Oceanicoccus sp. KOV_DT_Chl: one gene and its partner. The protein of the gene in region 1 binds, or shares a complex with, the protein of each later gene. Links are inferred from orthologs where the notes say so. Each region holds a gene or a part of one and is shown in the gene's direction. Other genes may lie near its edges. The genes, in order: nusB and rpsJ.

Region 1 (10,784 bases):
ACTATCACCCTCATAAGCCAGAATGTGGGTACAGATACGATCCAGAAACCAGCGATCGTGGGATATGACCATGGCGCAACCAGGGAAGCTGAGTAAGGCTTCTTCCAGTGCCCGCAGGGTTTCTACATCCAGATCGTTGGAGGGCTCGTCTAACAGTAGCACATTGCCACCTTGCTTCAGGGTGCAGGCGAGCTGCAAGCGCCCGCGTTCACCGCCGGAGAGGTCGCCCACCCGTTTTTGTTGGTCGGCGCCTTTAAAGTTGAAGCGGCCGCAGTAGGCGCGGGAGGCGATTTCGTAGCCGCCAATTTGCAACATATCGTGACCGCCCGAGATAGCTTCCCACACCGACTTGCTGTCATCCAGTTCATCGCGCAGTTGTTCGACATGGACCAGATCGACAGTTTCGCCTAGCTCGATTGAGCCGGCATCGGGCTGTTCCATGCCAGCAATGATTTTAAACAAGGTGGATTTACCGGCACCGTTGCCGCCGATAATACCGACGATAGCGCCTTTGGGAACGCTGAAGCTGAGATCCTGATACAGCATTTGCTCACCAAAGGACTTGCTGATGCCATTCACTTCAATGACTTTGTCACCGAGCCGTTGGCCTGGTGGGATATAAATTTCGTTGGTCTCGGCGCGGCTCTGAAAGTCCTGCGATTGCAGTTCGTCAAAGCGAGCCAGGCGCGCTTTGTTTTTAGCGCGACGGCCTTTAGGATTTTGTCGCACCCACTCCAATTCCGATTTGACGGTTTTTTGATGAGAGGCTTCTTGTTTGGATTCCTGCGCCAGCCGTATTTCCTTTTTCTCCAGCCAGTCACTGTAGTTGCCTTCATAAGGAATGCCGCGGCCGCGGTCCAATTCCAGAATCCAGCCCGCGGCGTTATCTAAAAAGTAGCGGTCGTGGGTGATGGCTACTACAGTGCCGGGGTATTCACAGAGAAATTGTTCCAGCCAGTGTACGGATTCCGCATCAAGGTGGTTGGTGGGCTCATCCAGCAATAGCATGTCAGGGTTGGACAATAGCAAGCGGCATAAGGCCACACGTCGGCGTTCACCCCCGGACAGCTTGGTGACATCAGCATCCCATGGTGGTAGTCGTAGTGCGTCGGCGGCGACTTCCAGTTTGTGGTCGAGATTTTCTGAGCCCGCGGCCTGAATAATATTTTCCAATTCTTGCTGGCGCTTGCCCAGCGCGTCGTAATCCGCGTCAGGTTCGGCATAGGCGGCGAATACTTCTTCCAGTTCTTTCTGGGCGGTCACCACATCGCCCAGGCCGTCTTCGACGTTGCCGCGCACATCTTTATTGGGATCCAGTTCCGGCTCCTGGGATAAGTAGCCAACGTTGATACCTGCTTGTGCGCGAGCCTCTCCTTCAAATTCGGTATCAACCCCCGCCATAATTTTTAGCAATGTTGATTTGCCCGCACCGTTTAAACCCAGCACGCCAATCTTGGCACCGGGGAAAAAGGACAGTGAGATATCTTTGAGAATTTGACGTTTGGGTGGAACAATTTTGCCGACCCGATTCATGGTGTACACATACTGTGCCATAGAATTTTTATCCTAACAGGTATTGAAGAAATTGGCTGAAAGTTACCGGATGGACTGGTTAATGTCGAGTGCTTAATCGTTTGGTGCAGGAGCGGAACTTTGCTGCTTGGCAGTGCAAGTGGTGACAATCAGGTTCTATAGATAATGAATGCTGCTGTCCTTTGTGCTGTAAATTTTATTGCAATTGCGGCCTGCGGCCTTGGCTTGATAGAGTGCTTGATCGGCATGTTGGATCAGCGTTTTAGCTGTTTGCTGAAACAGTGTTTCGGTGGCGATGCCGGCGCTAATAGTGACGGTGTTGATTTGCGGCAATAGGCTGCCGGCGTGTTCGATAGCAGCGTCATTGACTATTTGTCTGAGCGTATTGGCGGCTAACTGTGCTTCGCGATTGTCAGTATTGCTGAGAATAACGACAAACTCTTCACCGCCATAGCGCGCGACTAAATCACCTGGCCGTCTGGCCGTATTGCTTTGGTGTAGGAGTTGCGCAATGTGCTGCAAACACTCATCGCCCGTTGATGACCGTAGTGATCGTTATATTGTTTAAAGTAATCCACATCAATCATGATGAGCGAAAGCGGCTGCTTCATGCGCTTGGCGCGCAGCCATTCACTGGCCAGATGTTGATCAAAGCGGCGCCGATTGGGAATGTTGGTAAGGCCATCGGTATCGGCTACTTGTTCCAGTTTTAGCTGCGCAGATAGTAATTCAGCCGTACGCTGCTGGACCTGTGTTTCCAGCTGTAGCCGCCCGGCTAGCATTTGTTTTTCGTTTTTTTTCTGGGCGCGCATGAGTTTATAAGTGAGTAGTAAAGAGACCAGTACGACGGTAATCATGAGCACAATGATGATAATCCGGGTTTGATAAAAGTCGTGTAGAGCTTCTGCCTGATCGATCTCGGTAGCCAGTCCGATACCCAGTTCCTGATCCCACATCCAACTACCTAGCACCCAAATACCCCGGTAATCCCGGTAACCCATAATGTCGGTATCGTTAATGTTTTGGCTAGCACTTTTGGCCATAGCTGTGAGGGGCAGCCCTTCATTAGATTGCAGTTCTCTATTTTTTTGGGTCAAATTCAGGCCGGGGTCCGCAACGCGCAGGCCAATACTGGTTTGCTGCTGTTTGCCCAATAAACCAATCTTCCGCAGTGTGGGAGTAAAGCGGCTATTGCTAAGCATATAACCTTCGACATTAATGGCATAAGTTTCGCCGGAGTTACCTAGCCTGCCTAGCTGGGTAATATAAGTCAGGTCTTTACCGAGATTAATTTGAAATAGCAGCAGTGCGATGGTGTTGCCTTGTTGGTCGGTAATAGGTGAGGCCAAAAATTGTTGCGGCTGTTGGTTGATCATCACCGGGTGGATAAAGCGTGTTTCTCCGCTAATGACCTGTTCTAACTGGGTTGGTTTTAATGTTGCGAGTGGGTGGCGTTGGCCAAGCTGTAGGTTTTGTATCGCAGCGATAATATTGAAGTCGGTATCCAGCAAGAAAAAACCACTGTCTTCATTACGGCTTAAAGCTGGCAGCAGGAGTCCACGTAGCGCATCAAGTTGGCTGGGTCGATTGGCGGTATCAGCCAGTAATTGTTGGGCCATGTCAGTGAGTTGCACTGACTGAGAGAGCGTTTGCTGGTATTCGATGCGTCTTGCGGCCCAGCGTTGAATAGCATCATGGTTGGTTTGTAGAACGGTTTGCAACGCGTCGCCAGCGGAGTAGCGAGTATTCATTTCAATTTGACCCAAGGCAGCCTTATAAATGATGGCAGCAATGACTAATAATATCAGCCCGGTACGCACTAGTGGTCGCCATGCAGGCGAGGAAATTGGGTCGGTAACCTTCGGTGTGCTGGTCATGGCAGGAGTAACCAAGCGAGGTGTGTCCTGACAGTATAGATGAAGTTGGCGGCGGGCTGGGTGTTTTTTAGGCTATTGAGCAGTTGATATTGGGCACTTATGCCCGGGTATCGATATTTTGTCCCATCGCCTGCATGGCTTCAAAATTGGATTTGTAGCGCTCGGTGATAGAGTCCATTGTGGTTCTATTATTGAGTAGTTGCGGTTGCTGTATTGAATTTACCGGTCTGGGCATTTCGCGGTTCGCCAGTGGTGTTTCTGTTACACCTTCGGTGATACTGTCCTGATCGACTTGCTTGGCTCGCTCCAGCAAATCCCTGGCGCTGCTCTGCTGTTGTTTGTTGCTGTGATTTTTGTCTACCAGTTGTTGAGCGATAGAGGTACTTGAAGAGTTGATCACCATAAATGTCAGGCCATAGTCTAAAGTGGCCGGCAATAAGCCGGCAGCTTGCTCATAGAGCGCGATCGTTGAGAATTTGAATGTATATCGCCGCTGTGGAGGTGACGACGGTGGCTATTTTAATGGCCAAATTTTTTCCGTCCAATAAATTTTTATGCAGGATTTTCAGTTATTTATAGCTGAAAGTTTGTTGTTTGATCGTTCTGTAAACAGTTGTGTATGACGGCTGATTGGGCGAAAGCCAAGTCGCTGGGTCAACTGTAATTCAGCCCTTGAAGTGGAGATTAGCTGGCAGCAATATCGCGCTAAATAGAGCTGCCTAAATTGAGCCAATAATGTACAATGCGCGGCTTTCTAAAAAGCCGTTATTGCGGCCACGATGATAGGGGTTGCCCATGTTTACAAAAGATATGCAAATTGAAGGATTTGATGATGAGATTTTTTCCGCCATCGGTGAAGAGAATCTGCGTCAGGAACAGCATATCGAGCTGATCGCTTCTGAGAATTACACCAGCCCCAGAGTAATGCAGGCTCAGGGTACCTCAATGACCAACAAGTATGCCGAAGGTTATCCCGGCAAGCGTTATTACGGTGGTTGTGAGTATGTCGATAAAGCAGAAAATCTGGCGATTGAACGGGTAAAAGCCTTGTTTGGTGCCGATTACGCCAATGTCCAGCCTCACTCAGGCTCACAGGCAAACTCGGCAGTGTATTTGGCCTTATTGCAAGCGGGCGACACCGTTCTGGGCATGAGCCTGGATGCGGGTGGCCATTTAACTCACGGTGCCAAGCCTAACTTTTCGGGCAAGGTGTATAACTCGGTTCAATACGGTTTGGATGCGGACACCGGCATGATCGATTATGCGCAGGTTGAGGCGCTGGCCTTAGAGCACAAGCCAAAAATGATTGTGGCTGGTTTCTCTGCCTATTCCGGTATTGTCGATTGGGCAAAATTCCGTGAAATCGCCGATAAAGTCGGTGCTTATTTAATGGTGGATATGGCGCACGTTGCCGGCTTGGTTGCGGCGGGGTTATACCCCAACCCAGTGCCATTCGCTGACGTGGTGACCTCGACTACACACAAAACCTTACGTGGTCCTCGCGGCGGTATTATTCTGGCCAAACATAATGAAGCGCTGGAAAAGAAATTTAACTCGGCAGTGTTTCCCGGTGGTCAAGGTGGTCCATTAATGCATGTGATTGCGGCCAAAGCGGTCAGTTTCAAAGAGGCAGCCACACCAGAATTTAAAGCCTATCAGCAGCAGGTGGTGGATAACGCCAAAGTAATGGCTGCGACCTTTATTGAGCGCGGTATTAAAATCGTATCGGGTGGGACTGAAAACCATTTGATGCTGGTTGACCTGATCGGTAAAGAATATACCGGTAAAGATGCTGATGCGGCTTTAGGTGAAGCCTTTATCACCGTCAACAAAAACGCGGTGCCTAATGATCCACGCTCGCCGTTTGTAACGTCCGGTTTACGGGTAGGTACCCCCGCTATCACTACGCGTGGTTTCGGTATCGAAGAAACCCGTGAATTGACCCATTGGATGTGCGATGTGCTGGATAGTCTGGAAAATGGCACTAGTGCTGAGGTGATTCCTGCGGTGAAGGCGAAAGTGCTGGAAATCTGCGCGCGTTTCCCTGTTTATAAGTAGTTGATGCTTGCTTGTCGGGCGGTTGGGTGTCAGCTGCCCGGCACTAAAGCTGCTACACTTCAGCCCATAATTAGCTCCATGAAAAGGCCACGGTATGCGCTGTCCGTTTTGTTCCTATGATGATACTAAAGTAATTGACTCTCGGTTGGTCGCCGAGGGCGGACAGGTTCGTCGTCGTCGAGAATGTCTCGACTGTGCCGAACGTTTCACCACCTATGAAAGTGCTGAGCTGTTGATGCCAAGAATCATTAAGCAAAACGGTAATCGTGAACCTTATGACGCCGAGAAAATGCGCGCCGGGTTATTGCGGGCGCTGGAGAAACGTCCAGTCAGCGTGGAAAAAATTGAGGCGGTTGTCAGCCAAATTGAACATGCTTTGCAAGCTGCTGGTGAGCGCGAAGTCGCGTCAATGGCCGTCGGTGAGAGAGTGATGGAGCATCTCAAACAGTTGGATCAAGTGGCTTTTGTACGCTTTGCGTCGGTGTACCGTGATTTTAAAGATCTCAACGAATTCCGCGATGAAATCGATCGTTTGTCGAAAGAACCGCAAACCGACAAAGGTTGAGCAGCTATGACTGACCAGCAGTATATGCAGCTAGCTATCGACTTGGCTCAGCAAGGTTTATACACCACTGCACCCAACCCCAGAGTAGGTTGCGTGTTGGTCAAAGACGAAAAAATTATTGGTCAGGGTTACCATCTACGTGCAGGCGCAGGTCATGCAGAAGTGAATGCAATTGCCGATGCCGGTCATCAAGCGACAGGCGCTACCGCTTATGTGACGTTGGAGCCCTGTAGCCATACCGGTAAAACACCACCGTGCTGTGAGGCATTAATTGCCGCTAAAGTGGCTAGAGTGGTGATTGCTATGACCGACCCTAATCCATTGGTTTCGGGTCGCGGAATTGCTGCTTTACAGCAGGCGGGTATAACCGTGACGACTGGGGTGTTAACCGACCAGGCGAAGGCGTTAAACCCGGGTTTTGTAAAGCGTATGGAAAGTGGCTTGCCATGGCTGCGAGTGAAAATGGCGATGAGTGTGGATGGCCGCACCGCCATGGCATCAGGTGAAAGCCAGTGGATTACCGGTACGGATGCGCGCAGTGATGTGCAGCGCTGGCGTGCCCGTAGCTGTGCCATGATCAGCTCGGTGGATACAGTGATGATGGATAATGCCTCGCTAACAGTCCGTGCTGATGAATTGGGCATTAATCCTGAACTGGCACTATTGGCAGCCGAGCAACAACCCTTAAGAGTGGTGTTGGATTCCCAGCTGCGTTTGTCGCCGCAAGCAAAAATTTTACGTCAGCCTGGGCATACCGTGGTGGTAGCTGCCGTTGAAAATGCAGCAGCACGAGCGGCATTAGAACAAGCTGGCGCCGAAGTGATGATTGTTGCTGGCGCCAATGGCAGAGTAGATTTGCCTGAGTTGCTGCGAGTGCTGGCCGAAGGCGAATGCAACGAAGTGATGGTTGAAGCGGGTGCGGTGTTGGCCGGGGCATTTGCGCAAGCGGGCCTGGTTGATCAGTACCATATTTATATGGCACCGACATTTTTGGGCAGTGATGCCAGGCCGCTATTGGATTGGCCATTAGACACCATGGCGCAACAGCAGTGCTTGATTATTGATGCTATCACGCCGGTCGGAAACGATTGGCGGATAGATGCAAGGCCGGCGTGATAAGGCCGCCAACTCCCACAAGATTTGACTACAAGGTAATAGACAATGGCATTAAATACCGTTGAAGAACTCATTCAGGATATTCGTTTAGGCAAAATGGTTATTCTGATGGATGACGAAGATCGCGAGAATGAGGGCGATTTGGTGATGGCGTCCGAATGCGTGAAACCGCAGGATATTAATTTTATGGCCAAACATGCCCGTGGCCTGATTTGTTTAACGGTCACCGAAGATCGCTGCCGTCAATTGAATTTGCCGTTGATGGTTGATGGTGCGAATGGTGCGCAATTTGGGACTAATTTTACTTTGTCTATTGAGGCTGCCGAAGGGGTGACTACCGGTATTTCAGCTGCGGATCGCGCTCATACTGTGCGTACTGCGGTAGCCCGCGGCGCCAAGCCAGCTGACATCGTGCAGCCAGGCCATATTTTTCCCATTATGGCGCAGCCGGGTGGGGTGTTAACCCGTGCCGGGCATACCGAAGCCGGTTGTGATCTGGCGCGTTTAGCAGGCTTCGAAGCGTCGGGTACTATCGTTGAAATTATGAATGAAGACGGCACCATGGCGCGTCGCCCTGAGCTGGAAAAATTTGCCGAAGAACACGGTTTAAAAATCGGCACTATTGCTGATTTGATTCATTACCGGGTAGTGAACGAACGTACTATCGAAAAAATTGGCTCGGGCAAAGTCAATACGGATCACGGCGAATTTGTATTGCACAGCTATAAAGATCTGTTAGCCGGTGAGATTCATCATGCTTTAGTGAAAGGTGATGTCAGCAACGGCGATGGTACATTGGTCAGAGTACATCTGGGTTCATCCATCCGTGATTTATTGGGTACCCAGCCAAGTGATACCCCAAGCTGGAATATCCAGCGATGTATTGCTCGCGTTGCGGAAGAAGGCTGTGGCGTGGTGGTGTTGTTGGCCCATAAAGAAACTCTGGACGAAGTGTTAACGAGTATTGAGATAGCGATGGGCAAAAAACCGGCGCCGCTGGCGACGGCTGACGGAAGTAATAATGCCTATATGACGGTTGGTTTGGGTTCGCAAATCCTACGCGATGTTGGCGTCAGTAAAATTCGTTTAATGGGGCCACCCATTAAATACAATGCGATTTCAGGTTTTGATTTGGAAGTGGTTGATTTTGTATCGCCTTAGCATGGCGCTGCCAAGGTTTTAGTCCAAAAAAACAGGTTTAGTCAGAAAGGTAAAATATGAAAGGTATAGACACGCCAGTTTATGATCCGTCGGTGTTAGCGGGTAAAAAAATCGCGATTGTCGTTACTCGCTGGAATACTTTTATAGTTGATAATCTGTTGGCCGCTGCCAAACAGCATTTAACCGCTAACGGTATTGGTGAGGGGGATATTGAGCTGATTATGTGTCCCGGTGCTTATGAAATACCGTTGACTTGCCAGCATGTGGCGGCAACCAATAAGTATGACGCGATTATTACGCTGGGTGCCGTTATCCGTGGTGGTACCCCTCACTTTGAATATGTAGCCGGTGAGTGTTCCAAAGGGGTTATGCAGGTGAGCTTGGATAGCGGTTTGCCGATTGCCTTTGGCGTACTAACAGTTGATAACGAGCAGCAAGCACTGGAGCGTTGCGGTGTTGGTGAAAATTCCGAAAACAAGGGTGAAGAGTCCGCTGCCTGTGTGCTTGAAATGCTTTGTGTTATCGCTAGTTTGTAATCGTTAATCTACCGCGTAGCTTGCCTGCGCTGTGCTCTTTATGTTGAAAGGTTGTTTCTAATGGTTGAAAAAAATCAACAGTCTCCAAAGTCAGAATTTAACCCTGCCGCGCGTCGAAAAGCCCGACATTATGGTATGCAGGCGCTTTATCAATGGCAGATGACGAAAGATTCACTGTCTGATATCGAATTACAATTTTTATCCGATTACGACTTTAGTCGCGTCGATGTGGAATATTTTCACGATATCATTCATCACGTTCCAGCAAGCCTTAATGAATTGGAAGAGGCGTTTATTCCGCATTTGGATCGTGATATTAAGGACCTTGACCCGATTGAGTTGGCCTTGTTGCGTTTAGGGAGTTACGAGTTAATAAAGCGTATAGATATTCCCTATAAAGTTGTTATCAATGAAGCGGTAGCCTTAGCGAAAAAATTTGGTGCGACTGATGGCCATAAATATATTAATGGTGTGCTGGATAAGTTGGCGCAGGATGTGCGGACTGTCGAGATTAAAGCTGGCTAGTATTTAAAATCTAACAATTACCTATAGTGGCTAATGTACCGTCGGCTGATAAATTTTAACGCCGCTTTTAAAAGTAGCTTTTGATGAATGATGCCCAGACACTAACAGAATTCGAAGTAATCCGGCGATATTTTTTGGGTGTCGGTGATGCCGCAACGGATGTGGTGGCATTAGGTATCGGCGATGATTGTGCGCTGCTGAATATTCCTTCTGGCCAACAACTGGCATTGTCAATTGACACATTGTTGGCCGGCCGGCATTTTCCCGAAGATGCTAATCCAGCTGATATTGGTCAGCGTGCGTTGGCAGTGGCTATCAGTGATTTAGCGGCGATGGGTGCAAAACCTTTGGCGTTTACTTTAGCGTTGAGTTTACCGGATGTTGACGAACGTTGGCTTGAGGCGTTTAGTTATGGATTGGCTGCGGCCGCCAAGCATTACCATATTCCCTTGATTGGTGGTGATACCACCCGCGGCCCTTTGAGTATTACCATTCAGGTACATGGCGCCGTCCCTGACGGTCTAGCGATGTTGCGGTCCAAAGCAAAAGCCGGGGATCGTATTTTTGTTACCGGGAGTTTGGGCGATGCCGCGGCAGCACTTGCGGTAATAGAAAAGCGCTTGAATGTCGATGCCGAGCAACAACAGTATTTGCTGAACCGATTTTACCGGCCATCGGCACGGGTGCAGTTGGGGCAGACGCTAGGGGCGATAGTGCATGCAGCGATTGATGTTTCTGATGGTTTGATGGCAGATTTGGGACATGTGATCAGGGCTTCATCTGTTGCTGATGAGGTGTTGTCGGCGGAGTTATATGTAGAGGCTTTGCCGTTGTCATCAGTGCTATCAACCGTGGTGGAAAAACCTCAGGCGCAACGTTATGCGCTGAGTGGTGGTGATGATTACGAGTTATGTATGACTGTAGCGCCTGCGAATAAACAGCTGCTAATCGATACTTGCCAGCAGTTTGGGGTGCCTGTGACAGAGATAGGACGAGTCCTTGTGAGTGAGTCCAGCTGCGTATACTGTCTGGGTTCACAAGGTGCTGTGCTTGATATTTCGCAGCATGGTTATCAACATTTTTAATTTGACAGGGTTTTCAGTTTATCTATGTCCGTCAACGCTAAAAAAATTCTGCTTAATCCTGTTCACTGTTTAGCTTTTGGTTTTGGCAGTGGTTTGGCACCCAAAGCACCAGGTACTTTTGGTACGCTAATGGCCGTGCCCTTGTATTTATTGTTGAATCAACTGCCTTTGGTTATCTATTTTGGTATCGTTGTACTGGCTTTCGCGTTAGGTATTTATCTATGCGGTAAGACCGCTGATGATTTAGGTGTGCATGACCATCCAGGTATTGTATGGGATGAATTTGTTGGATTTTGGATAACCATGATGGCTGCCCCAGCGGGTTGGC
Region 2 (10,700 bases), on another replicon or contig:
CAGCGATGAGTATTAATGGTGGCGGTGGTGGTGATAGCGTTACTGGCAGTAGCGGGCTAGATACCTTAGTCGCGAATGGCGCTAATAGTTTTTCCATCACTAATGCTAACTTCGATACCTTTGCGGTGACCTTTAGTGGTGTTGGCAGCTATGCGGGTAACGGTGGTGCCGACACGTTAACGGCGGCTTCAGGGGTTCAACCTTTGCTATTGCCAGCAGTACCTCGGCGACTGTAGATAGTGTGTCTTACAGTGGTATCTCTACCTTTGCCGGTGGTGCGGGTAATGATCAGTTTTCAATGGCCGGTTCGATCACCGCGTCGATAGATGCCGGTGGTGGTAGTGATACGTTTACAGGTACCACGACGGGAGAGAACTTTGCTATTCAGGGTAATAAAAGTGTGCAGGTGAATGGCCTGACCTTCACTAATCTGGATGTGATCAATGCTGGTGGTACAGGCAGTGACTCGGTAACCGGTACGGTTGGTGATGAAGGGTATGTGATTAATGGTGCCAATGCGGTGACCACGTCCGGGATTGCCTTTACCGATATTGAAGTGGTTGATGCCGGTGGCGCGGGCACGGATACCGATACTATTACCGGCGAAGCGGCTACAGAAAATTACGCGATTCAAGGCACGCGAGCGGTTACGGTCAATGGTATTGCCTTTACCAATGTGGAGGCTGCTGCAGCTGGTGGTACTGGTACCGATACCGTTACGGGCACTGGCTCAAGTGAAAGTTATGTGATCGATGGTGCGAATGCAGTGACTGCTTCAGGTATTGCCTTTACCCAGATTGAAGCGGTGAATGCCGGTGGTGCTGGCACCGATACCGATACCATTACGGGACAGACGGCCCCGGAGAGTTATGTATTGCAGGGTACCCGGGCGGTCACCGTTGCTGGTATTGCTTTCACAAATGTTGAAGCGGCGGCAGTAGGTGCCGGGGTAGGCGATACAGTCACAGCAGCTACTGCCGGATCGGTGTTTGCGTTAAGTAGTACTTCGGCAGCGATAGTGGATAGTATCAGCTTTACTGAGGTGGAGACCTTTGCCGGTGGTGCAGGTAATGATCAGTTTTCAATGACAGGTTCAATTACCGCGTCGATAGATGCCGGTGGTGGTAGCGATACGTTTACAGGTACCACGACGGGAGAGAACTTTGCTATTCAGGGTAATAAAAGTGTTCAGGTGAATGGCCTGACCTTCACTAATCTGGATGTGATCAATGCTGGTGGTACAGGCAGTGACTCGGTAACCGGTACGGTTGGTGATGACGGGTATGTGATTAATGGTGCCAATGCGGTGACCACGTCCGGGATTGCCTTTACCGATATTGAAGTGGTTGATGCCGGTGGCGCGGGCACGGATACCGATACTATTACCGGCGAAGCGGCTACAGAAAATTACGCGATTCAAGGCACGCGAGCGGTTACGGTCAATGGTATTGCCTTTACCAATGTGGAGGCTGCTGCAGCTGGTGGTACTGGTACCGATACCGTTACGGGCACTGGCTCAAGTGAAAGTTATGTGGTCGATGGCGCGAATGCAGTGACTGCTTCAGGTATTGCCTTTACCCAGATTGAAGCAGTGAATGCCGGTGGTGCTGGCACCGATACCGATACCATTACGGGGCAGACGGCCCCGGAGAGTTATGTATTGCAGGGTACCCGGGCGGTCACCGTTGCTGGTATTGCTTTTTCTAATGTCGAGGCAGCGGCGGTGGGTACAGGAGCTGGCGATACAGTAACGGCCGCAGTTGCTGGGTCTGTATTCGCCTTAACCAGTGCGTCAGCAGCCTTGGTTGATGGTATCAATTTTACCCAAGTGGATACTTTCGCTGGTGGGGCAGGTGCTGATGGGTTTTCAATGACGGGATCCATTAGTGCCACTATTGATGCCGGCGGCGGTAGCGATACGTTCACAGGTACCACGGCGGCAGAAAGCTTCGCGATTCTTGGCAATAAAAGTGTTCAGGTGAATGGTCTAACCTTCACCAATCTGGATGTGGTCAATGCCGGCAATATCGGTGCTGATAGTGTACTGGGCACGGCTGCGAGCGGAACTTATGCGATTGTTGGCACCAATGCGGTAACGACTTCAGGTATTGCTTTTACCCAGGTGGAAAATGTTGATGCTGGTGGCGCAGGCACGGATACCGACACGGTTACCGGTGCGGCGGCAACGGAGAGTTATTCGCTACAAGGTACCCGTGCCGTTAACGTCAGTGGTATGGCTTTTACTAATGTAGAAGCAGTGGCCGCTGGGGGGGTTGGTACGGATACTTTGGTGGGCACTAGTGCCAGTGAAAGTTATGCTCTGCAAGGAGCTGATGGTGTCGATATTCTAGGGATAGCGTTCACCGAGCTGGAGGCAATTAATGCCGGTGCCGGTGATGATACTTTCACTGTGTCTGTGGCTACCTCCATCGGTCTTAATGGTGGTGCCAGCGTTGCGGGTGACAGTATCGAGGGAGGGACTAACTATATTGTGTCAGGCGCTAATTCGGGCACGGTTAACGGGGCGACATTTAGCAATGTAGAGCGGTTGGTTGGCAGTAGCGGTAGTGACAGTTTTATCCTCAGTGGTGGTAGCGTAACCAGTATTGATGGTGTAGTGGGTGCTGCTGATGCGATCAGTGGTGGCTCGGCCTATGAGGTGACAGCGGCCAATTCAGGTACTGTTGATGGCGTTGCTTTTTCCAATATTGATAACTTGAGTGGCGGCGCCGGAGATGACTCATTTGTATTGACTGCCGGTAGTATTGGCAATCTGAATGGTATGGCCGGTGATGATAGTTTTGTGCTTGGTGCTGCCAGCTTTGCAGCTATTGATGGTGGCGAAGGTGGTGAAGTTAGCGGTGATGAAATTCGCGGTGGTGCCGCGTATGTGGTCAATGCGGTTGACGCCGGTACGGTAGATGGTATTGCGTTTAGTAATATTGAAAATTTGATTGCTAGGGCGACAGCCGCGGATAGTTTTACTTTTAGTAATGCTGGCCGTGTAGGAGGGGTGATCGATGGATTGACCGGTAGCGACACGATCAATGTCTTGGCCTCTGCCGGTTCGATAGCAGTTAATGCATCTGGCCTGTTGCGCGTCAATGGTAGCGATGTTGGTTTTAATGGTATTGAGGTGGTGGCTGCAGCCGCCGCTAATGACTCGTTAATAGGTTTTTCTCAGTATCAGATTGATGCGGCTAATAGCGGCTCAGCAAATAATGCCGCTTTGAGTTTCAGTGGCTTTGAAAATCTGACAGGTAGTAACGGTAATGACACGTTCTCTTTTGCCGCCGGTGGTTCAATCTCAGGCATCATTGATGGCGGCGCTGGGGTTGCAGATGAAATTGACTATTCCCAGCTGGCGTCGTTGACGCTCGATCTCTCAGCTGCACTGAACAATATTGAGCAAGTGCGAGGTGGCGGCGCTGGCTTTTCTTTGGTGGGTAGTAACGCTTATACGATTACTGCCAGTAATGAGGGTGAAGCTGCTGGGCTGCGTTTCATTGGTTGGTCGGATCTTGCGGGTACTACTGGTGACGATACATTTACGCTAGCTAGTGGTGGTGACTTAAGCGGTGGTATCGATGGCTTAGCCGGGACGGATCGGCTGATATTTGGAGGCGCTAGTTCAAGTTGGCAATTCACTGCTTCGGCAGCGGAATTAAATGGTATTGCCCTTACCGGTCTGGAGGTGTTTGATGATGGCGCTACCGTCAGTACCGCTATTGATACGTCCGCAGCGGCTTCCTTTGATGCCGGTCGACTGATAACAATGGCTGATGGTCGGGTGCTGAGTTATCAGGGCGCTGGAGACTTGAGCCTGGATGCGGCGGCAATCAGCATTAGTCAGCTAAACCGTAGTGGCAGTGTCGAGCTAGTGAGTGATGCAGCTATTGATGGTGCAGGAGCTGTTACCAGTGGTGATTTTACTGCGGTAGCTGGTGGTGCTGTAGTGTTAGAGCAGTTAACGGCAGCTGCAGTTGACTTGACTGCTAATGGTCGGGTGAGTATCGCTGCGCTTGATAGTGCTGACTTGACGGTGCGGCAGGCCGCAAATATTGATGTTATGCAGGCGCGTACTGGCACAGTTGTCATTAATAGTGGTGGTGAAGTCGTGCTGGCAGATATACAGGCGATGGCGCTGGATGTTACGGCGGGGAATGCTGTTGACGTGGTGGGTAATGTTGCTGGGAGAATTGATATTGAGAGTGCTGGAGGTGATATTTCTATCATTGATAGTGGGTCACTGAATTTGGGGGGGTTCGTGCCAATGGGGCTAGCTCATCAATTGTGATTCGTGCTCAAGACCGGATTGACTTGGAGTTGGTGGCTACGGCGTCTCGAAGCTCAGGGTCGGTTTCTATTATTGCTGATCGGCTGGGGGTGTTTGGCTTACGTCCAGTAGATCAGGCGATTCGTGGGCCGGCCGATGTAGCTGCTGGGCAAATAAATATTCAGTCAGCCTTTGGCAGTGTCGGTACCTTTGATCGACCTATTATAGTGGATAGTGCGGCGGCACCGCAGATTTTAAACCTTAAGCCGTTTATTAATGGTTTGGGTAGTACGCCGACATCGCAAGTTACTGGAGGTGTGCTTGGGTCGTCGGCTTTGGATGTGGCGTCTTCGTCTGGTCTAAGCAGTGCGGTGCAAACCTTAATTGATACGTTAGATGAAATAGATCCTGGTGTTTTTAAGAATGATGAGCTGGTTGAGCGTGAAGAAAGTTCGATAGCGTTGCCAGAAACTCAGAGAAAGCGTTAGAGGTTTGGCTAATGTTGGTCGATAATTTGGGGGGTGATATTTTCCTAACTCATTGTTTTTAATATTACTTTTACTAAATGAGCGCGCGTATTCGGCGCTCTTTAGCTAAATGCTGTTATCTTAAAGAAATACTCGTAATTGTTGTTGACACTCCCTACCCCTATCATTAGAATGCGTCTTCCTTTTTTCGGGTAGCCCCAGCCAAAGTTGGTGTGCCCCTGTTAAAACACGATTGGAGTTTGGTCAGTGCAGAATCAGCGAATCAGAATTCGTTTAAAGGCTTTTGACCATCGCCTAATCGACGTGTCTACCGAAGAGATTGTAGAGACAGCAAAGCGTACTGGTGCGCAGGTTCGTGGTCCGATTCCACTGCCTACACGCAAAGAGCGTTTTACTGTACTGATTTCACCGCACGTGAATAAGGATGCTCGTGATCAATACGAGATCCGCACTCATAAGCGTATGCTAGATATTGTTGAGCCAACAGAAAAGACGGTTGATGCGTTGATGAAGTTGGACTTGGCGGCGGGTGTAGAAGTCCAGATTAGCTTGGGCTAAACCGTTAAGGTTTGGTTTCAAGCGAGTCACGAATATTAATATAAATCTTTCTTGATAAAGAAAGGTCTCCTGAAGAAATTCAGGATGTGTAACGTTCTCTCGAAGCTTTGCTGAAAAGTAGGCTAGCAGTAATAGAGAGTTCGGCCATAGAGGGTTAAAGCCCCGTACACTGTGAGGTTTAAAATGACAATTGGTTTAGTCGGCCGTAAAAGCGGCATGACCCGCGTTTTTACAGATGCTGGCGTGTCTATTCCGGTAACCGTGATTGAGGTTTCTCCTAATCGCGTTACTGGCGTCAAAACAGGCGAGAGTGATGGCTATTCTGCAATCCAGGTAACAGCTGGTGCGCGCAAAGCTTCTCGTGTTTCAAAGACTGAGGCAGGGCATTTCGCTAAGGCGGGTGTTGAAGCTGGACGTGGTCTTTGGGAATTCCGTTTAGAAGAGGGTGATGAGGCTCCTGAAGTGGGTGCCGAGTTGACTGTGTCTACCTTTGCGGCTGGTCAGAAAGTAGATGTGACCGGTCAGTCCAAGGGTAAAGGTTTTCAGGGTGGTATCAAGCGTTGGAACTTCCATATGCAAGATGCTACGCACGGTAACTCTATCTCTCACCGTTCCAATGGTTCTATTGGTATGTGTCAGACTCCTGGCCGCGTTTTCAAAGGTAAGAAAATGTCGGGTCATATGGGTGCTGAGCGCGTCACTATTCAGACCTTGGAAGTAGTTCGGGTTGATGAGGCTCGTAACTTGATTTTAATTAAGGGTGCTATTCCAGGTGCTCCGGGTGGTGATGTGATAGTGCGTCCTGCAGTTAAAGTGAAGGGGGCGTAATCATGGAATTAGCAACCTTTACTGTTGGTAAGAAAAAAGCAACTGGTGCTGTTGAGGTATCAGAGGTGTCTTTCGCCAAAGAATTTAATGAGGATCTGGTTCATCAGGTCGTTACAGCGTATTTGGCAGGTGCTCGTCAGGGTACTCGTGCACAGAAGACTCGTGCCGATGTGTCTGGTGGTGGTAAGAAGCCATGGCGTCAGAAAGGTACTGGTCGTGCGCGTGCCGGTACTATTCGCTCGCCGATCTGGCGTTCTGGTGGTGTAACATTTGCTGCTCGTCCGCAGGATCATTCGCAAAAAGTTAACAAGAAAATGTATCGCGCTGCGATGCGTTCAATTCTTTCTGAGCTGGCCCGTCAAGAGCGTTTGATTGTGGTTGATGAGTTCGCCTTGAAGCAGCCAAAAACCAAGTTACTGGTAAAAGCGTTAAGTGGTTTTGGTTTGGAAGGCGCGCTGCTGATCTCAGAAGATGTTTCAGAGAATTTGTACTTGGCTTCACGTAATTTACATAAAGTAAATGTTGTGGATGCGGCGGGTGCGGATCCGGTCAGTTTAATTGCGGCGGATAAAGTGATTATCACTGTGCCAGCGCTGAAGAAGTTTGAGGAGTTATTAGGATGAATGCAGAAAGACTGTATACGGTTCTGAAAGGCCCTCATATATCTGAAAAAGCGGCTATGGGTGAGGATCAGGTGGTTTTTCGAGTGGCGGTTGATGCAACCAAGCTTGAAGTAAAAAAGGCCATTGAGAAATTATTCAAAGTAAAAGTCGAAAGCGTTCAGACTGTGAATGTAAAAGGCAAGGTAAAGCGTAACAAGTTCGGCTTGGCGGCAAAACCTAGCTGGAAAAAGGCTTATGTACGCTTAGAGCAGGGTCAGGATATTGACTTTGCGGTAGTGGATTAAGGGTTAAGAAAATGGCTATTGTAAAAGCTAAACCGACATCTCCCGGTCGCCGCCATGTAGTTCGCGTAGTTCACGCTGATCTGCATAAAGGTGCGCCTTACGCTCCTTTGCTGGAAAAGCAAAGCAAGAGCGGTGGTCGTAACAATAACGGTCGAATCACTACACGTCATATTGGTGGTGGTCACAAGCAGCATTATCGTCTAATTGACTTCAAGCGCAATAAAGATGGTATTCCTGCAAAGATCGAGCGTCTTGAGTACGATCCAAATCGTACTGCAAATATTGCTTTGGTTTTGTATGCCGATGGTGAGCGTCGCTACATCATTGCACCCAAGGGTGTAAGTGCTGGCGATGACATTATGTCGGGTGATGCATCACCAATTAAAGCAGGTAACACGTTGCCACTACGTAATATTCCAGTGGGTAGTGTGGTTCACTGTATTGAAATGAAGCCAGGCAAAGGTGCGCAGATTGCACGTAGTGCCGGTACTTCTGCTCAGTTAGTGGCACGTGACGGGCAATATGCCACGTTGCGTTTGCGTTCAGGTGAGATGCGCAAGATTTTATCAGAGTGTCGCGCCACATTGGGTGAAGTATCTAATAGTGAGCACAGTCTGCGTAAGTTAGGTAAGGCTGGCGCTTCGCGCTGGCGTGGTGTTCGTCCAACCGTTCGCGGTGTTGCGATGAACCCGGTTGATCACCCGCATGGTGGTGGTGAAGGTCGTACTTCTGGTGGTCGTCACCCGGTATCTCCATGGGGTATGCCAACCAAGGGTTATAAGACTCGTAAGAACAAGCGGACTAATAAGCTGATTGTTCGTAAGCGTAACGCCCGTTAAGCGTTATTCGATAGATTATAGAAAGCAAAAGACTATAGAGAGGAAGGTGCTGTGCCACGTTCACTAAAAAAAGGTCCATTTATTGATCTTCACTTGATGAAGAAAGTAGAGACCGCACTAGAAACTAACGATAAGCGTCCAATTAAAACCTGGTCGCGTCGTTCTATGATCTCTCCCGATATGGTTGGTCTGACAATCGCTGTTCATAACGGTCGTCAGCACGTACCGGTTTTTGTGACTGAAGATATGGTTGGTCATAAACTGGGTGAATTCGCTGCTACTCGCACTTATCGCGGTCACATCGCTGATAAGAAGTCGAAGCGCTAGGCTGGGTTTTTACAAAGGTAGAGAATGATGGAAGTTGCAGCAAAATTAACTGGCGCGCAAATATCTGCACAAAAAGTGCGGTTGGTTGCTGATCAGATTCGCGGCAAAGACGTTGAAGAGGCTCTGGATATTTTAGAGTTCAGTAACAAGAAAGCAGCGGATATTGTTAAAAAAGTTTTGAATTCTGCTATCGCCAATGCAGAGCATAACGAAGGTGCGGATGTTGATGAGTTAAAAGTATCCACCATCTTTGTTGATGAAGGTCGTACTTTGAAGCGTCTTCGTCCACGGGCAAAGGGTCGCGCGGATCGTATACTCAAGCGCGCTTGTCATGTCACAGTTAAAGTTAGCGATAGCGAAGACTAAGTAGGAGATGACCACATGGGTCAGAAAGTACACCCAACAGGCATACGTTTAGGCATTACTAAAGAGCATACTTCAATTTGGTATGCTGACGGTTCGGCTTATGCTAAAAACCTGATTAATGATCTTGAAGTTCGCGAGTACATTACTAAGCAGCTAGAAAGTGCTTCAGTAAGTCGCATAGTGATTGAGCGTCCAGCACAAACAGCGCGCATTACTATTCACACGGCTCGTCCAGGCATTATCATCGGTAAGAAAGGTGAAGATGTTGATAAGTTGCGTAAGCAGTTGACTCAGAAAATGGGCGTGCCTGTGCATATCAATATCGAAGAGATTCGTAAGCCTGATCTGGATGCCAAGTTGGTTGCCCAGAATGTGGCTGGCCAGCTGGAGCGTCGTGTAATGTTCCGTCGCGCGATGAAGCGTGTGGTTCAAAACGCAATGCGCCAAGGTGCTGAAGGTATCAAGATTCAGGTCAGTGGTCGTGTCGGTGGTGCTGAGATTGCGCGGACCGAGTGGTATCGCGAGGGTCGTGTACCGTTGCATACACTGCGTGCGGATATTGACTACTCTACTTATGAAGCGGCGACTACTTACGGCATCATTGGTGTCAAGGTGTGGATCTTCAAAGGTGAAGTTATCGGCGGGATTGAGCAGGTCGAGCCAAAAGGCAAAAAAGGCGCTGGCAACTGAGTCTAACGACGAAACGTTGCAGTACTAAAGATTTAGTTAAAAGAATTAAGGGTAAGGGTTCAGCAAATGCTACAACCTAAACGTACAAAATTTCGCAAGATGATGAAAGGCCGCAACTGCGGTTTGGCACATCGGGGCAGTAAAGTAAACTTCGGTGAATTTGCACTGAAGGCTACAGGTCGTGGACGTATTACTGCTCGTCAAATTGAATCGGCGCGTCGTGCCATGAGTCGTCACATTAAGCGTGGCGGTCAAATTTGGATTCGCGTGTTTCCAGACAAGCCTATTACCGGTAAGCCTTTAGAGGTTCGTCAAGGTAAGGGTAAGGGTAATGTTGAGTACTGGGTAGCCCAGATCAAGCCTGGCAAAATCTTGTACGAAGTGCAGGGTGTTAGCGAGGAATTGGCCCGCGAAGCGTTTGCTTTGGCGGCGGCTAAACTCCCGGTTGAAACCACATTTGTAAAACGGTCGGTAATGTAATGAAAGCGTCTGAATTGCGTGAAAAATCTGTAGATGAGCTGAATGTTGAGCTGCTGAAGCTGCGTGAAGATCAGTTTAAGCTGAATATGCAGAACGCTACGGGTCAGTTGGGTCAAACTCATCTGTTAAAAGAAACTCGTAAAGATATTGCACGGGTTAAAACTGTGCTGTCACAAAAGGCAGGTAACTAACAATGTCAGCAGAAAAACGTACTCGTACAGCCACTGGCAAAGTAGTCAGTGACAAGATGGATAAAACCATCACTGTACTGATCGAGCGTAAAGTAAAGCACCCGATCTACGGTAAATACATGATTCGTTCATCAAAGCTGCATGCTCATGATGAAAACAACGAATGCAAAATGGGTGATGTAGTCACCATTAGCGAAACTCGTCCACTTTCCAAGTTGAAAACCTGGAAGCTGGATAAGATTGAAGAGAGTGCCGCTCTGGTTTAATTCGCGCCTAATGCGCACCTGATAAAAATGTTTGTCAGGGCTCGATTGGAAGGTTTGGAGTAAAAGATGATTCAAACAGAATCGTATTTAGATGTTGCAGATAATAGCGGTGCACGCCGTGTTATGTGTATCAAAGTATTGGGCGGCTCACATCGTCGCTATGCGCGCGTTGGTGATTTGATCAAGGTTACCGTTAAGGAAGCCATTCCTCGCGGTAAAGTGAAAAAGGGTCAAGTAATGACTGCGGTTGTTGTTCGTACTAAAAAAGGTGTTCGTCGTGCAGACGGTTCCTTGATTAAGTTTGACGATAATGCGGCTGTAATTCTGAATGCCCAGAATGCGCCAATTGGTACTCGTATCTTTGGCCCAGTAACCCGCGAGTTGCGCGGTGAGAAATTCATGAAAATTATCTCTCTGGCTCCTGAAGTACTGTAATCAGTTATTCAGTTGAGAAGAGAAGCGAAGAGAGTTGGGGTTCAACATG

Evidence for each region.
Region 2: the proteins of nusB (region 1) and rpsJ are in contact, whole or in part, in a solved structure (PDB 3D3B), measured with the Escherichia coli proteins. The link is inferred for Oceanicoccus sp. KOV_DT_Chl from one-to-one orthologs.

What each region holds. Positions count from the first base shown.
Region 1 is NZ_FQLF01000002.1:2,315,081-2,325,864, forward strand. The notes cover bases 7,646-10,638. They hold nusB (transcription antitermination factor NusB), read left to right. Parts: upstream 7,646-8,906; coding sequence 8,907-9,371; downstream 9,372-10,638. Other genes in these bases: ribBA (bifunctional 3,4-dihydroxy-2-butanone-4-phosphate synthase/GTP cyclohydrolase II), read left to right, coding at 7,646-8,310; ribH (6,7-dimethyl-8-ribityllumazine synthase), read left to right, coding at 8,367-8,846; thiL (thiamine-phosphate kinase), read left to right, coding at 9,455-10,456; UNITIG_RS14760 (phosphatidylglycerophosphatase A), read left to right, coding at 10,481-10,638. Outside these bases: energy-dependent translational throttle protein EttA, read right to left, coding at 1-1,554; UNITIG_RS14720 (hypothetical protein), read right to left, coding at 3,508-3,846; glyA (serine hydroxymethyltransferase), read left to right, coding at 4,206-5,468; transcriptional regulator NrdR, read left to right, coding at 5,563-6,033; bifunctional diaminohydroxyphosphoribosylaminopyrimidine deaminase/5-amino-6-(5-phosphoribosylamino)uracil reductase RibD, read left to right, coding at 6,040-7,149; more of ribBA, read left to right, coding at 7,195-7,645; more of UNITIG_RS14760, read left to right, coding at 10,639-10,784. UniProt on the Escherichia coli protein: Part of the processive rRNA transcription and antitermination complex (rrnTAC). The complex forms an RNA-chaperone ring around the RNA exit tunnel of RNA polymerase (RNAP).
Region 2 is NZ_FQLF01000005.1:797,073-807,772, reverse strand. The notes cover bases 3,758-6,666. They hold rpsJ (30S ribosomal protein S10), read left to right. Parts: upstream 3,758-5,010; coding sequence 5,011-5,322; downstream 5,323-6,666. Other genes in these bases: rplD (50S ribosomal protein L4), read left to right, coding at 6,153-6,666; rplC (50S ribosomal protein L3), read left to right, coding at 5,506-6,150; UNITIG_RS21045 (hypothetical protein), read left to right, coding at 4,294-4,764; UNITIG_RS21050 (hypothetical protein), read left to right, coding at 3,758-4,297. Also shown: UNITIG_RS21055 (hypothetical protein), read left to right, coding at 1-236; more of UNITIG_RS21050, read left to right, coding at 242-3,757; more of rplD, read left to right, coding at 6,667-6,773; rplW (50S ribosomal protein L23), read left to right, coding at 6,770-7,057; rplB (50S ribosomal protein L2), read left to right, coding at 7,069-7,896; rpsS (30S ribosomal protein S19), read left to right, coding at 7,948-8,223; rplV (50S ribosomal protein L22), read left to right, coding at 8,251-8,589; rpsC (30S ribosomal protein S3), read left to right, coding at 8,605-9,279; rplP (50S ribosomal protein L16), read left to right, coding at 9,346-9,759; rpmC (50S ribosomal protein L29), read left to right, coding at 9,759-9,950; rpsQ (30S ribosomal protein S17), read left to right, coding at 9,953-10,216; rplN (50S ribosomal protein L14), read left to right, coding at 10,283-10,651; rplX (50S ribosomal protein L24), read left to right, coding at 10,698-10,700. UniProt on the Escherichia coli protein: Involved in the binding of tRNA to the ribosomes. Part of the processive rRNA transcription and antitermination complex (rrnTAC). The complex forms an RNA-chaperone ring around the RNA exit tunnel of RNA polymerase (RNAP).